2 regions of the Bradyrhizobium ferriligni genome follow, and region 1 is predicted to be linked to the other one. Evidence: riboswitches for the same ligand, from Rfam matches in the RefSeq annotation. Region 1 holds a riboswitch; the other holds the start of a gene.
What was found. Region 1 has a riboswitch for glycine ahead of AC1VNY_RS21950 (D-amino acid dehydrogenase). Riboswitches for the same ligand answer to the same signal wherever they lie in the genome.
Positions count from the first base shown of each region.

Region 2: linked by a shared signal. The riboswitch ahead of gcvT (glycine cleavage system aminomethyltransferase GcvT) and the one ahead of AC1VNY_RS21950 (D-amino acid dehydrogenase) in region 1 are both predicted to bind glycine.

Region 1 covers NZ_JBXEJO010000036.1:48,477-56,150, reverse strand. Annotated here, with positions in the region: gene AC1VNY_RS21965 (ABC transporter ATP-binding protein) at 1-671, opposite strand, end outside; gene AC1VNY_RS21960 (ABC transporter permease) at 668-1,555, opposite strand; gene AC1VNY_RS21955 (ABC transporter permease) at 1,559-2,500, opposite strand; gene AC1VNY_RS21950 (D-amino acid dehydrogenase) at 2,661-4,019, opposite strand; glycine riboswitch at 4,086-4,200, opposite strand; glycine riboswitch at 4,204-4,310, opposite strand; gene AC1VNY_RS21945 (M20/M25/M40 family metallo-hydrolase) at 4,402-5,532, opposite strand; gene AC1VNY_RS21940 (ABC transporter substrate-binding protein) at 5,798-7,417, shown strand.
Region 2 covers NZ_JBXEJO010000004.1:47,589-55,262, forward strand. Annotated here, with positions in the region: gene gcvP (aminomethyl-transferring glycine dehydrogenase) at 1-793, opposite strand, end outside; gene gcvH (glycine cleavage system protein GcvH) at 950-1,315, opposite strand; gene gcvT (glycine cleavage system aminomethyltransferase GcvT) at 1,336-2,481, opposite strand; glycine riboswitch at 2,623-2,711, opposite strand; gene alaS (alanine--tRNA ligase) at 2,914-5,601, shown strand; gene AC1VNY_RS03200 (cyclic nucleotide-gated ion channel) at 5,613-6,863, shown strand; gene AC1VNY_RS03205 (DUF3455 domain-containing protein) at 6,958-7,458, opposite strand; gene AC1VNY_RS03210 (NADP-dependent isocitrate dehydrogenase) at 7,495-7,674, opposite strand, start outside.

The DNA.
Region 1 (7,674 bases):
ACGCCCATGTCGTGGGTGATGAACAGAACAGCGGTGCCGTGATCGCGTTGCAGGTCGCGGATCAAGGTGAGGATCTGCTTCTGCGTGGTGACGTCGAGCGCGGTGGTCGGCTCATCGGCGATCAGGAGCTTCGGCTCCAGCACCAATGCCATCGCGATCATGATGCGTTGGCGCTGACCGCCCGACAGGCGGTGCGGGTAGGAGGAGAAGATGCGCTCCACGTCCGGCAGCCGCACATGCTCCATCATCGCCAGGATCTTCTGGCGCCGCGCGCGGGAGTCGAGATCGGTGTGGGCACGCAGCACCTCGTCGATCTGGCGGCCGACCGGCACGACGGGATTGAGCGCGGTCATCGGCTCCTGGAAGATCATCGCCATCCGCGTGGCGCGGAGCTGGCGCAGCCGCCGGTCGCTGGCGGTGAGCAGTTCCTCGCCGACCAGTTTGACGCTGCCGCCGGACGGCACCAGCGTGCCCTTCTGCAGCAGGCCCATCACGGTGAGCGATGTCACCGACTTGCCCGAGCCGCTTTCGCCGACCAGGCACAGCGTCTCGCTTTCACGGACCTGCAGCGACAGGTCGTCGATGATGCGATGCGCATCCGCCTTGCGGCCGAGGCCGACGACGAGATTGTTGATGTCGAGAACGACGTTGGAAGAGTTGGTTGCGGTCACTTGCCCTCACGCTGCTTCATGCGGGGATCGAGCGCGTCGCGCGCGGCGTCGCCGATCAGGTTGACGCTGAGAATGGCGATCGAGAGCAGCAGCCCCGGCCAGAAGATCAGCGACGGCTTGACCTGGAAATAGGCGCGGCCCTCGGCCATGATGTTGCCCCAGGTCGGCGTTTCCGGCGAGATGCCGGCGCCGAGGAACGACAGGATCGCCTCGGTCAGGATTGCTGACGCGCAGACATAGGTGCCTTGCACGATCAGCGGCGCGATGGTGTTCGGCATCAAATGCCGCCACATGATCTTCGGCAGGCTGGTGCCGAGCGAGATCGCGGCCTCGACATAAGGCTCCTCGCGCGCAGTCAGCACCACCGAGCGCACCAGCCGCGCCACGCGCGGGATCTCGGGGATGGTGATCGCGACCATCACGGTCCAGATGCTGGCACCCGACAGCGACACCACGGCGATCGCGAGCAGGATGGCGGGGATCGCCATCAAGCCGTCCATCACGCGCATCAGCACCGCATCGACCCAGCGGAAGAAGCCGGCGACGAGGCCGATCAGAAGGCCGATGGCGATCGAGCAGACGGCGGCGCCGAGCCCGATCACCAGCGAGATCCGTGCGCCGTAGATGATGCGCGACAACAGGTCGCGGCCATAGGCGTCGGTGCCGAGCAGATATTGCGCGCTCGACGGCTTCAGCCGCTGCGACGGCGTCAGCAGCAGAGGATCATGCGGCGCAAGCAGCGGCGCGAAGATCGCCATCAGGATGATGAGGGCGAGGCTGATCGTCGCAATCGCGATGATCGGCGTCGACGTCAGGAAGCCGAACTTGACGCGGAACGGCCGGGTGACGGGAAGCGAGGATTCGGGAAGGGTTTCGATCGCCATTGCTCAGTACCGGATACGAGGATCGAGCAGGGTGTAGGCGAGGTCGATCAACAGATTGACCGCGACGTAGATACCCGACGTCAACAGGATCATCGCCTGGATCACCGGATAGTCGCGCGCCAGCACAGCATCGACGGTGAGGCGGCCGATGCCGGGCAGGTTGAACACGCTTTCGGTGACGACGACCCCGGAGATCAACAGCGCGAAGCCGGAACCGATCACCGTGATGACCGGCACGGCCGCGTTGCGCAGCGCATGGCGCAGCAGCACGCCGGTCTCGCCGATGCCCTTGGCGCGCGCGGTGCGCACGTAATCCTCACCGAGCACGTCGAGCATCGAGGCCCGCGTCATGCGCGCGATGAGGGCGACGTAGATGAAGGAGAGGGTGCAGGTCGGCAGGATGATGCGCTGGAAGAACGGACCGAAGCCGGCCGAGATGCTCTTGAAGCCCTGCACCGGCACCCAGCGCAGATCGATCGCAAAGATCTGGATCAGCACATAGCCGATCACGAACACCGGCACCGAGAAGCCGAGCACCGACAGTCCCATCACGAAGCGGTCGATCCAGGTGCCGTGTTTCCACGCCGCGATCACGCCGAGCGGCACCGCGACCAGGATCGAGAGGATGATGGTGGCCAGCGCGACCGAGATCGACGGCTCGAGGCGCGGGCCGATCATTTCGAGGATCGGCTTGTTCGAGATCAGGGAAACACCGAGGTCGCCGTGCAACAGCTTGGCGACCCAGGTGTAGAACTGGATGTAGATCGGCTCGTTCAGACCAAGCGAAGTCCGGATGCGTTCGAGCTGTTCGGGCGTCGCGTTGTCGCCGGCGAGGATGGCGGCCGGGTCGCCCGGCGTCAGCCGCAGCAACAGGAACACGAACAGAGCCACCACGCCCATCACGGGAATGGCGGCGAGGATGCGGCGAAGCAGATATCCGAGCAAATTTGATCCGTTGGGTTGTGGTCGATGAAGTCCCCAGCGGGACCGTTGCACACCAGACCGTAGCACAGATGGTAGCAGACTCACGGTAGAACTTGAGCAAGTCCCATGCCATCGGTGCTGCGGATTTTGCGGTGCAGCTAATCAGTCCTGTTGGCCGCGATTATTCCTCCGGTGAAGTTCGAAGCAGTCCACTGGAAGGTGGATTGATTTCAGCTTTGCGCGCGTTGGCAGGCACATCGAGCCCGGCACCGAACGTCGGCGCCATCGGCGGCGTGTCGAGGTCGCGCCAATCGTCGATCGCCTGGGCCACCATCTGCGCCGTCGCCGCCGAGAGCGTCCAGCCGAGATGACCGTGGCCCGTGTTGTAGAACACGCCCGGAATCCGTCCGGCGCGAACCACCGGCATCATGTTCGGCATCATCGGACGCAGGCCCGCCCAGGGCACGACTTTCGACGTATCGATGTTTGGGAAATGATGCCGCACCCAATCCACCAGCGGTTGAATGCGGTCGGCGCGAATGTCGCGGTTGAAACCGTTGAACTCGGCGGTACCGGCGACGCGGAAGCGGTCGGCGCCGAGCCGGCTGGTGACGATCTTCGCAGCTTCATCGAGCAGGCTGACGGTCGGGGCCGCATTCCGGCTTTGCGGCGCATCGAGCTGCACCGTGATCGAATAACCCTTCACCGGATAGACGTTGACGCGGTCGTTGAGCAGGCTGGCGAAGTGGCGGCTCGCCACGCCGGCGCAAATCACGATCCCGTCCGCTTGCAATTGATGGCGCGTCGCGACCGCAGCATCATCTGAAGCAACTTCGTTCCAGCCGATGCGGAAGCCGTCTCCGCCGCGTGCGATCGTGTCGACGTCGGCTTCATGGACAAAGCTCGCGCCACGACGGATGCAGGCGTCGGCAAGCCCACGCGTGAATTTGTGGATATCGCCGGTCGCGTCCGACGGCGTGAAGAAGCCGCCATAGCAGCTTGTCTGCAGCGCGGGTTCGATGACGCGGATTTCGTCTGATGTCACCGGCCGGCGGTCGAGCCCGCCCTGCTGCAGCAGCGTGTTGACCTTGAGGCCGGCTTCGAAGCCGGCCCTGTCGTGATAGACGTGCAGGATGCCGCGGCGTTCGAGATCGAAGGCGATGTTCTCGCGCTGTGCGATCGAGAACAGGTGCTTGCGCGCTTCGATTGCGAGCCGCGTGGTCTCGATGGTGTTGCTGCGATAGCGGCCGATGCTGCCGACGAACTCGCCGATCCAGGAATATTTGTGCCAGCTCGGCTTTGGGTTCATCAGCAGCGGCGCGTCGCTTCTGAGCATCCAGCGCAGACCCTTGAGGATGGTCGCAGCACTGTTCCAGACTTCGGCGTTGCTGGCGGAAAGCTGTCCGCCATTGGCGAACGAGGTTTCCATCGCGGCGTAGCGATGTCTGTCGAGGACACTCACCTTGTAGCCGCGTTCAAGCAGGGCATAGGCCGTCGTTACGCCAGTGATGCCGGCGCCGATAATCGCGATATGTGGCATGATGGTCTTCAGGCTCCCGTGGGTTAGAGTCGCCGAACCACCGGTGAAACCGGCATTCGGCGCCCCATCTGTCACGGTACCTGAGAGCTTGATCCGCATCGGGCCGGGGCCAGAAGCGAACTATCCCCTTCGGTGGACGTCATGGCCCTTGATGTGCGGCCATGTTCGTCTCTCTCCAGATCGTCCTGACGATACAGTCCTTTTGCCTGAGAGTTTCCGGGGCGGTTGCTCCGTCGGCGCCGAAGGCAACAACACGAATGTTGTCGCTTCGATCTCTCCCGCATCGTCGCGTTGGACGGCCGGACCGTAGGCGAAGCCTTAAAAATGGACAAGGCTAAATTTCGGTCCGGCAGTGCCAACGTGTTGTGCAGTGCAATCGATGTCAGTCCAGCGTCGCCAGCAGTGCTGCCATCAGGCGGCCGCGCTCGGCGAGGCTGTCGACCTCGATATGTTCGTTGAGCGTATGCGCATCGGCGCCGCGAACGCCGAGGCCGTCGAGCGTGGGGATGCCCATCGCGCCGGTGAAGTTGCCGTCCGAGCCGCCGCCGGCGCTGCCGTGCGGCAGATCGAGACCCATCGCCGCCGCAAGGCCTTTTGCCTTTTCATAGAGCGCCATGGTGCCAGCATCGGGCTCCCACACCGGGCGAGTGACGCCGCGCGTCACCTTGAAGGTGACGTCGTTGGCGGTGCCCGACAGTGCCAGCATGCGCTCGACCCCACGGTCGAGATCGGCCTGGCGCTTGGCCATGCTGAGCGCTTCGCCGGTACAGGTCGTTGCGACGCAATTGACCCACTGGCCGCCATGCACGATGCCGACCGAGAATGTGCAGTCCTCGGTGGTCATGCCGTCGATGGCGATGATCTGCCGCGCCATCTCGCGGATCGCGGAACGCCCGGAAGACAGCGTCGCGCCGGCATGGCTGGGCTTGCCGGTGGCTTCCAGATTGAAGCGCGCGATCGCATAGCGGCCGGTGACGACGCCGTTGTTCGGCCGACCGGGCTCCGGCACCAGCACGTATTTGTTGCGCGCGGCTTCCGCCTCGATGATGTCGCGCGTCGACGGCGTGCCGACCTCTTCATCGGGGGTGAACAGCACGGTGATCGGCAGCGGTGTCGTGAAGGAGGCGCGCGCCAACTGCCTGATCGCCTCGATCGACAGATAGTTGCCGCCCTTCATGTCGAAGATGCCCGGCCCGAAGCACTTGTTGCCTTCGCGCCGCCACTTCAGCTTCTCGATGGTGCCGACCGGGTGCACGGTGTCCAGATGGCCGGCGATCAGGATGCCGGGCTGGCCTTGTTTCGGATGGGGGAAACGGGCGCGGACGCAGCCCGCAAAGCCCTGGCGTCCGGCGATGCGCTCGATCGTCGCACCCATGATCGCCATCTCGCGGGCGGCGAGATCGAGCATGCGCTCGACCGCGGCCGCGTCCCAGGTCGGGCTTTCGCATTCCACCCAGCTGCGCAGGCCCTGCAGCATCGTTTCGGAATCAAAGGGGAGATTGGCTGGGTTCATCGTTTTTCTCTCTTGTTGTTCTGACGGCGCCGGCATCGCGCGCGCGTTACGAAAATCTCAGCCGACGATTTTGTAAAGCCAAAATCTGGCGTGCGGCCTCATTCGTTTGTGTACGTCCGATGCGGCCTGAAACCGATTGACGCGCTTGGCGCTTGGTGCAAGTCTCGATTTCACAAGCCATACAGCATGTTAGTTCGCCTAAATAACGAACCGCATGCATAACGAATAAGCCGGCTTTGACCAGTTACACGTCAGGAGAGATTGCATGTTCCCTATCTCGCGTTGGAAACACCGCACGCTAGCGGCCGCGTTGACGGCGCTCGCGCTGTCGTTCGCGCCGCAGGAATTGTCATTCGCACCGCAGGCGATGGCCGCGGGCAAGACCATCACCGCGGTGATGCATTCGGATCTGCGCGTCATCGACCCGATCATGACCACGGCCTACATCACCCGCGATCATGGCTACATGATCTATGACACGCTGCTGGCGACGGATTCCAATTTCAAGATCCAGCCGCAGATGGCGGACTGGAAGGTTTCCGACGACAAGCTGACCTACACGTTCACGCTGCGCGACGGCCTGAAGTGGCACGACGGCGCGCCGGTCACCGCGGAAGACTGCGTCGCCTCGCTGCAGCGTTGGGGCAAGGTCGACGGCATGGGCCAGAAGCTGATGGACTTCGTCGCGAGCCTGGAGGCGACCGACGCCAAGACCATCACGCTGAAGCTGAAGGAACCCTACGGCCTCGTGCTGGAATCAATCGGCAAGCCGTCGTCGCGCGTGCCGTTCATGATGCCGAAGCGTCTTGCCGAGACGCCGCCGGACAAGCCGATCCCGGAACAGATCGGCTCCGGACCGTTCAAATTCGTGCAGGCGGAATTCCAGCCGGGCGTGAAGGCGGTCTATGAGAAGAACAAGGACTACGTGCCGCGCAAGGAGCCGGCGAGCTGGACCGCCGGCGGCAAGGTGGTCAAGGTCGACCGCGTCGAGTGGGTCACGATGGCCGATGCGCAGACCGCGGTGAATGCGTTGCAATCCGGCGACATCGATTTCATGGAGAACCTTCCGTTCGACATGCTGCCGGTGCTCGAAGCCAATCCGGATCTCAAGATCGACGTCCTGAACAAGTTCGGCTTCCAGACCCTCGGACGCATGAACTTCCTCTATCCGCCGTTCGACAATCCGAAGGTGCGCCGGGCTGCGTTCCTGGCGATGAACCAGAAGGACGTGCTCGACGCGCTGGTCGGCAACGCCAAGTACCAGAAGATCTGCGGCGCCTTCTTCGTCTGCGGCACGCCGCTCGAGACCGACGTCGGGGCCGAAACGCTGGTGAAGGGCAACGGCCTGGCGGAAGCCAAGAAGGCGCTCGCCGCGTCCGGCTATGACGGCACCCCCGTGGTGATCATGGCGCCGGGCGACGTCACGACGTTGAAGGCCCAGCCTGTCGTGGCCGCGCAGCAGCTGCGCGAGGCCGGCTTCAAGGTCGACCTGCAGGCCACCGACTGGCAGACCGTGGTGACCCGCCGCGCCAGCCAGAAGCCGCCGAAGGAAGGCGGCTGGAACATGTTCTTCACCAACTGGGTCGCGGCCGACGTCTCCGATCCGATCGTCAACGCGTCGATCACCGGTCGCGGCAAGAATGGCGGCTGGTTCGGCTGGGCCGAAGACCCGAAGATCGAGGAGCTGCGTGACAAGTTCGCACGCGCCGGCTCGGCTGAGGAAAAGAAGAAGATCGCCGCGGAAATCCAGACCGAGGCCTACGATCAGGTGATCTACATTCCGCTCGGCCAGTACACCATTCCGAGCGCGTGGCGGAAGTCGCTCACCGGTGTGCTCGACGGTCCGGCGACGCCGATCTTCTGGAATATCGACAAGTCCGAGTAAGCTTGCGGCTTGACGCAAAACGAATGGCCGGGACTTGTCCCGGCCATTTTTCTTTTCGCGCTGTCGCTTGTCAGGTGTGGCTGTCGCGAAGCTGCTCCAGTCCGTCGCTAAGCGGTGGCCCGCCTGGTGGCGCGCTGTGCGGTGGGGAGGGGCGCTCCTTGCGCTGATCGCATTGGTCGGTTGCGCGCTTTGCGGATGGATCGTCGTTCGGCATCGTCATGCTCCAATTGCGGCACGACAACGTAGATGCAGTGCAC
Region 2 (7,674 bases), on a different contig from region 1:
TGTCGGCGCCGAGCTCGCCGGGCGAGGTGAGCAGCGTCAGCGACAGCGGGTCCGCCGCGACGATCGCAAGCGCGCCCCTGGCGCGCAGCGAGGCGATGGCAGGCTTGAGGTCGCGCACCGCGCCCGATGTTCCCGGATATTGCAACAGGGCGCCGAGCACATCGGCGTTGTCGAGCTCGGTCAGGGGATCGCCGACCACCAGCGCCCAGCCCAGCGGCGCGGCGCGCATGCGCATCACCGCCAGCGTCTGCGGATGCACCTCCTTGTCGACGAAGAACACCTTCGCTTTGACCTGCGAGTGGCGCTCGGCGAGCGCCATGGCTTCGGCCGCCGCCGTCGCTTCGTCGAGCAGCGAGGCGTTGGCGACGTCGAGCCCGGTGAGATCGCAGATCATGGTCTGGAAGTTGAACAGGGCCTCGAGCCGGCCCTGGCTGATCTCCGGCTGGTACGGCGTATAGGCGGTGTACCAGGCCGGGTTTTCCAGGATGTTGCGCTGGATCACCGCGGGCAGGATGGTGCCGGAATAGCCCTGGCCGATCAGCGACGTGAACACCTGGTTCTGCGCGGCGAGCTCGCTCATATGCGCGAGCGCCTCGGTCTCGCTCAGCGCCCGGCCGAGATCGAGCGGCGCCTTCTGGCGGATCGACGCCGGCAGCGTCTCGTTCATCAGCGCCTGCAGGCTCGCGGCGCCGACCGTTTCCAGCATCGCGTTGACGTCGCGCGGCGACGGTCCGATGTGGCGGCGGACGAAATCGGTGGCGGCTTCGTTGATCGGCTTGAAGGGCGCGTTCATGACGTGGTCCTCGTTGTCAGCCGTCATACCCCGCGAAAGCGGGGTATCCAGTACGCCGGGACATCAGTGATTGAGCTGAAGGGCCGCGGCGTACTGGGTCGCCCGGTCAAGCCGGGCGATGACGGTGAGTGTGTGGTCGCTATCTGCTTCATTCTCTTAGGCGGTGTGCGCGGCGTAGGCGGCCTCGTCCATCAGGCCGCCGAGTTCGCCCTTGTCGGCAATCTTCATCTTGAAGAACCAGGCCTTGCCGCCGGCGTCCGAATTGACCAGCGCGGGCTCGGCGGCGAGCGCCTCGTTGACCTCGACCACCTCGCCGGTGATCGGCGCGTAGACGTCGGAGGCGGCCTTGACGGATTCGACGACAGCGGCGGCCTCGGCCTTCTTCAGGCTGCGGCCGACCTTGGGCAGTTCGACAAACACGACGTCGCCGAGCTGCGACTGCGCATAGTCGGTGATGCCGATCGTGGCGACGTCGCCCTCGATGCGGAGCCATTCGTGGTCGGACGTGTACAGCGTCGTCATGGGGATCGATCCTTTGGCGTTTAGCGTTTGTAGGTATTGGGGACGAAGGGCGTGGCGGCGACCTTCAGCGGGAGCCGCTGGCCGCGCACTTCGGCGAAAACGGTGGTGCCGACGGCGGAAAGGGCGGTAGGCAGATAGCCCATCGCGACCGGCGCATTGAGGCTCGGCCCGAAGCCGCCCGAGGTCACCTTGCCGATCTGCTCGGTCGAGGCGGCATTGGCGAACAATGCGGCGCCTTCGCGCACCGGGGCGCGGCCGTCGGGCTTCAGGCCGACCCGCCGGCGCGCGGCGCCATCTGCGAATTGTGCGAGAATCTTGTCGGCGCCCGGGAAGCCGCCGGCGCGGGCGCCGCCGCTGCGGCGAACCTTCTGCACCGACCATTCCAGCGCGCCTTCGACCGGCGTCGTCGTGGTGTCGATGTCATGGCCATAGAGGCACAGCCCGGCTTCGAGCCGCAGGCTGTCGCGCGCGCCGAGCCCGATCGGCAACACGTCGGGATTATCGAGCAGCGCGGTGACCAGGGCTTCCACCTTGTCTGCGGGCACGGAAATCTCAAAGCCGTCCTCGCCGGTATAGCCGGAGCGCGAGACGAAGCAGTCGGCGTCGCCGACGCGGCGCGGACCGGCGTCCATGAATCTCATCGAACTGACATCTGCACAAAGTTTCGCCAGCGCCGATTCGGCCTTCGGCCCCTGCAGCGCGATCAGCGCGCGGTCGGCCAGCGATACGATCTCGCAAGCGTCGGCGAGGCTAGCGCGCAGATGCGCCTCGTCCTCGGCCTTGCAGGCGGCGTTGACCACCAGGAACAGGTGATCGCCGAAATTCGCGACCATCAGGTCGTCGAGCAGGCCGCCGTCATTGTTGGTGAATTGCGCGTAACGCTGCCGTCCCGGCGCAATACCGACGATGTCCTGCGGCACTAGTTTTTCCAGTGCGAGCGCAGCATCGGCGACCTTGCCGGATTTGGCCTTCAGCACGAGCTGGCCCATGTGCGACACGTCGAACAGGCCGGCTTCCTTGCGGGTGTGCAGATGCTCCTTGAGCACGCCGGCCGCATATTGCACCGGCATGTCGTAGCCGGCGAACGGCACCATCTTGGCGCCGCGCGCAAGGTGCAGCGCGTGTAGCGGGGTCTGTTTCAGCGGGGAAGTTTCGCGTGCAAGCATCACAGGGCCCTCGCGGTTCCCGTCGGGGACCTATTTCCCCTTGAGAAACCTGCAGAAAGCCCCATCTGTCGCTGTGCCTGAGAGTATTATCCCGTCGGCGGACGCATCGGGGCGAACCCCAGCGTCTCTTTCCAGATGTCAGACGTCACGCGGTCCTTTTGCCTGAGAGTTTCCGGGGCGGTTGCTCCTTCGGCGCCGGCCGTAAGGCCGGTCTCTCCCGACGTGACTAGGTATAGGTAGGTAGAAAACACGGCGCCACCAAGACTGTCAACGCAGCTGCAGCAACTATCCAATGGGCTTTGTGCTGCCGCGGCAAGCCCATGATCCGCCTGCACAGTTTCTGGACACCGCAGCTGGCAATGTCTAAAAGCGTTCGGCCGGAAAATGACGCCTTTTTGCGGCTGGCCGGCCCCTTTTTCCGATTGGATGAACATGAGCAGCGTCAACGACATCAGGTCGACATTTCTGAACTTCTTCAAGGAGAACGGGCACGAGATCGTGGCCTCGTCGCCGCTGGTTCCGCGCAACGACCCGACCTTGATGTTCACCAATGCCGGCATGGTGCAGTTCAAGAACGTCTTCACCGGCGTCGAGAAGCGCGGCTATCAGCGCGCCACGACGTCGCAGAAATGCGTGCGCGCCGGCGGCAAGCATAACGACCTCGACAATGTCGGCTACACCGCGCGCCATCTCACCTTCTTCGAGATGCTCGGCAACTTCTCGTTCGGCGATTACTTCAAGGAGCGCGCGATCGAGCTCGCCTGGAATCTGATCACCAAGGATTTCGGGCTGAAGAAGGACAAGCTGCTGGTCACCGTCTACCATACCGACGACGAGGCGGCCGGCTACTGGAAGAAGATCGCGGGCTTCTCGGATGACCGCATCATCCGCATCCCGACCTCGGACAATTTCTGGGCGATGGGCGATACCGGTCCGTGCGGCCCGTGCTCCGAAATCTTCATCGACCGCGGCGAGCACATCTGGGGCGGCCCTCCGGGCAGCCCGGAGGAGGATGGCGATCGCTTCCTCGAATTCTGGAACCTGGTGTTCATGCAGTACGAGCAGGTGACGAAGGAGGAGCGCGTGGCGCTGCCGCGTCCCTCGATCGACACCGGCATGGGGCTGGAGCGCATGGCGGCCATCCTGCAGGGCGTCGAGAGCGTGTTCGAGACCGATCTGTTCCGCAACCTGATCGATGCCGCCGCGTCTACCCTCGGGCACGGTCCGAACGAGCAGAACGTTGGGTCGTATCGGGTGATCGCCGACCATCTGCGCTCGTCGGCGTTCCTGATCACCGACGGCGTGCTGCCGTCGAACGAGGGCCGCGGCTACGTGCTGCGCCGGATCATGCGCCGCGCGATGCGCCATGCGCAGCTCTTGGGCGCGAGCGAGCCGCTGATGCATCGCCTGGTCTGGGCGCTGGTCCGCGAGATGGGCCAGGCCTATCCGGATCTGGTCCGCGCCGAGAAGCTGATCGAGGAGACGCTGCGGCTGGAGGAGGCGCGCTTCCGCAAGACGCTGGCGCGGGGCCTGTCGATCCTCGACGAGAAGAGCGCCGGCCTCAAGAAGGGCGACATGTTCGACGGCGACACTGCGTTCACGCTGTACGACACCTATGGCTTCCCGCTGGATCTGACGCAGGACGCGCTGAAGTCGCGCGGCATCAGCGTCGACCAGGCGTCGTTCACCGACGCGATGGAGCGGCAGCGCGTGAAGGCGCGTGCCTCCTGGGCAGGCTCGGGCGAGGCGGCGAGCGAGGCGATCTGGTTCCCGCTGCGCGAGAAGCTCGGCGCGACCGAATTCCTCGGCTACGAGACCGAGAGCGCGGAAGGCGCGGTGACGGCGCTGATCAAGGACGGCGCCGAGGTCGACGCACTCAAGGCCGGCGAGAGCGGCGCGATCGTGCTGAACCAGACCCCGTTCTACGGCGAGTCCGGCGGCCAGGTCGGCGACATCGGCGTGCTCACCGGCGAGGGCGTCAAGTTCCGCGTCACCGACACGCAGAAGAAGGCCGGCGATCTGTTCGTGCATCTCGGCACGGTGGAGCAGGGCACGCTCGGTGTCGGCACCGCGCTGCAGCTCGAGGTCGACCACGCCAGGCGTTCGTCGATCCGCGCCAACCATTCGGCAACGCATTTGTTGCACGAGGCGCTGCGCCAGGTGCTCGGCGATCACATCGCCCAGCGCGGCTCGCTGGTCACGCCGGACCGGCTGCGCTTCGACTTCGTGCATCCGAAGCAGATCACGCCGGAAGAGCTCGCCCGGATCGAGGACATCGCCAATGATGTCGTGCTGGAGAATGACGAGGTCACGACCCGGGTCATGGGCGTCGACGATGCCCGCGAGGCCGGCGCCCGCGCGCTGTTCGGCGAGAAGTACGGCGACGAGGTTCGCGTCGTGTCGATGGGCAGGGGCGCCCGCGATCACGGCCAGAACGCGCTTGGCTGGTCGGTCGAGCTCTGCGGCGGCACCCATGTCCGCCGCACCGGCGACATCGGCTTGATCTCGGTGACCAGCGAGGGCGCGGTGGCGTCCGGCGTGCGCCGCATCGAGGCGCTGACCGGGCATCACGCGCGCAAGCACGCCAACGACACCATCGCGCTGGCCAAGACCGCGGCGCTGGAGCTGCGCACCACGATCGACGACGTGCCGGCGCGCATCGCCGCGCTGATGGAGGAGCGCAAGAAGCTCGAGCGCGATCTGTCTGATGCCCGCAAGAAGCTCGCGATGGGCGGCGGCGGTGCGTCGAACGGCGCCGCCTCAGCCGTTCGCGAGGTCGGCAATGTCAAGCTGCTCGCGCGCGCGGTCGAGGGCGTCGAGACCAAGGATCTCAAGAGTCTCGTCGACGACGGCAAGAAGCAGATCGGCTCGGGCGTGGTCGCGATCGTCGGCGTCACCGAGGACGGCAAGGCGGGCATCGTGGTCGGCGTCACCGCCGATCTGACCGCGCGGTTCAACGCGGTAGAGCTCGTGCGCAAGGGCTCCGAGGTGCTCGGCGGCAAGGGCGGGGGCGGCCGGCCCGACATGGCGCAGGCCGGTGGGCCCGACGGCGCCAAGGCGGACGCCGCGCTGTCGGCGATCGAACAGGCCATGACTCAACAGGCATCGGCCGGCGCCTGACGGAGAGGCTGATCGTGGCGACGGCTCCGCTCAAGCCCACGATCAGCGATCCCGGGCTGCGTGACCGTCTCTACGAGCTGCTCGAACGCGATGATCTGCCGCATTCGGGCGGCTTGCGCTTTGCCCGGGTCATCGTCGCTATCATCGCCGTCGATGTGCTGGCGGCGATCCTGGCCTCCGTGCCCGAGATCGATGCGCAATTCGGCTGGCTGCTGACGACCATCGAGATCGCGGCGGTCATCGCCTTCGCGCTGGAATATGCCGCGCGGCTCTGGAGCGTGGTCGGCCACTCGCTGCGCGATATGACGCCGGCACGGGCACGGCTGGAATACGGCTTCTCGGCGCTCGGCGTGATCGACCTGCTCGCCTTCCTGCCGTCGGCCATCGCGCTTGCCATCGGTGACAAGACCGCGCTGGTGCTGTTCGGCATGCTGCCGTTCCTCAAGCTGGTGCGCTATTCGACCGCGATGCGCTCGCTGCTGGCGGCGCTGCATGCCGAGCGGCGCACGCTGTTCGGCTGCGTCGTGATCCTGACCGGCGCGGTGCTGCTGTTCGCCTCGCTGCTCTATGCCATCGAGCACAAAGTGCAGCCGGACAAGTTCGGCACCATGCCGCAGGCGATGTGGTGGGCGATCGTGACGCTCGGCACCGTCGGTTACGGCGACGTCATCCCGATAACGCCGCTCGGTCGGACCGTCACGGTGGTCGCGATCGTGGTCGGCTTCGCGATGATCGCGCTGCCGGTCGCGATCATCTCGACCGCGTTTGCCGACGAGGTCCGGCGCCGCGACTTCGTCGTGACCTGGGGCATGCTGGCGCGGGTGCCGCTGTTCTCGCATCTTGGCGCCGCCGATATTTCCGACATCATGCGGCTATTGCGGTCGCAGACCATCGAGGCCGGCGAGGTGCTGGTGCGGCGCGGCGATGCGGCCTCATCGATGTATTTCATCACCGCGGGCGAGGTCGAGATCGACCTGCCGAGCCAGCTTGTGCGGCTCGCCGACGGCGCGTTCTTCGGCGAGATCGCGCTGCTGCGGCGGACCAGCCGCTCCGGCACGGTGACCGCGACGCGCAAGACCAAGCTCCTGGTGCTCGATGCGCAGGACTTCCATGCCCTGATCGAGCGCATGCCGGCGCTCGCCGCGCATGTCCGGGAGACCGCCGAGGCGCGGCTTGCCGATCCGCTCGCGGCCGGCGGCGACCTGGCCGCCGCAGAGATCGCCCAGGCGCCGCGCGAGACCGACGGCGGCATCCGCGACTAGAACCTCATTCCGATTGAATCGGAACGAGGCTCTCGATTCTTCGTTTGACGCGTTTTCTTCACGCGGACCGGTTACCCACTTCGCTCGAAAACGCTCAGTCCCGTCGCAGGAACACGTAATCCGCCGAATATGCCGCGCCCTTCAGCGCGCCCGATTTGTCGCAGGCGCCGCTGAGCTCGCCGCCCGAGGTGTTGATCCGCTGCACGGTTGCGACGCCGGAGAAGAGGCCATTGCCGCGGTGGGCAATCACCTCGAGCTTCAGCCAGGCAATGTCGGAAGGCGTTGCGCCGGGTGCGCTGCCGGCGGTGCGGGCGGTCACGGCGCTGCCGTCGACATGCTCCCAGTTCGGACCCGCATAATGCCGGCCGACCGTGCGGCCGTCGGCGATCAGGGTCGCGACCGGTTCGCGGAACGACCAGGCGAGCTTGCCGTCGGTGACCGGCTTGCACTCATAGACCTGCACGCCCTCGGCATGGACCGACAGAACCGGGGACTCGCCGGGCGCCGCGACCGCGTCGGGCAGGGGGCCGGCAGCGAATGCCGCCGACCCGGTGAGCGAGAACGATGCGAGCACGACGGCTCTGACAAGGGCCATGGTCATGCTCGCACCTGTCTTCCCAGGATGACGGCCTCAGGCCGCGATCGCCTTCACGAGGTTGTCGGACACCTTGTCGAGGAATCCGGTGGTCGAGAGCCAGCGCTGGTCGGCGCCGACCAGGAGCGCGAGGTCCTTGGTCATGTAGCCCTCTTCGACGGTCGCGACGCAGACCTTCTCCAGGGTGGTGGCGAACTTCGCCAGCGCCTCGTTGTT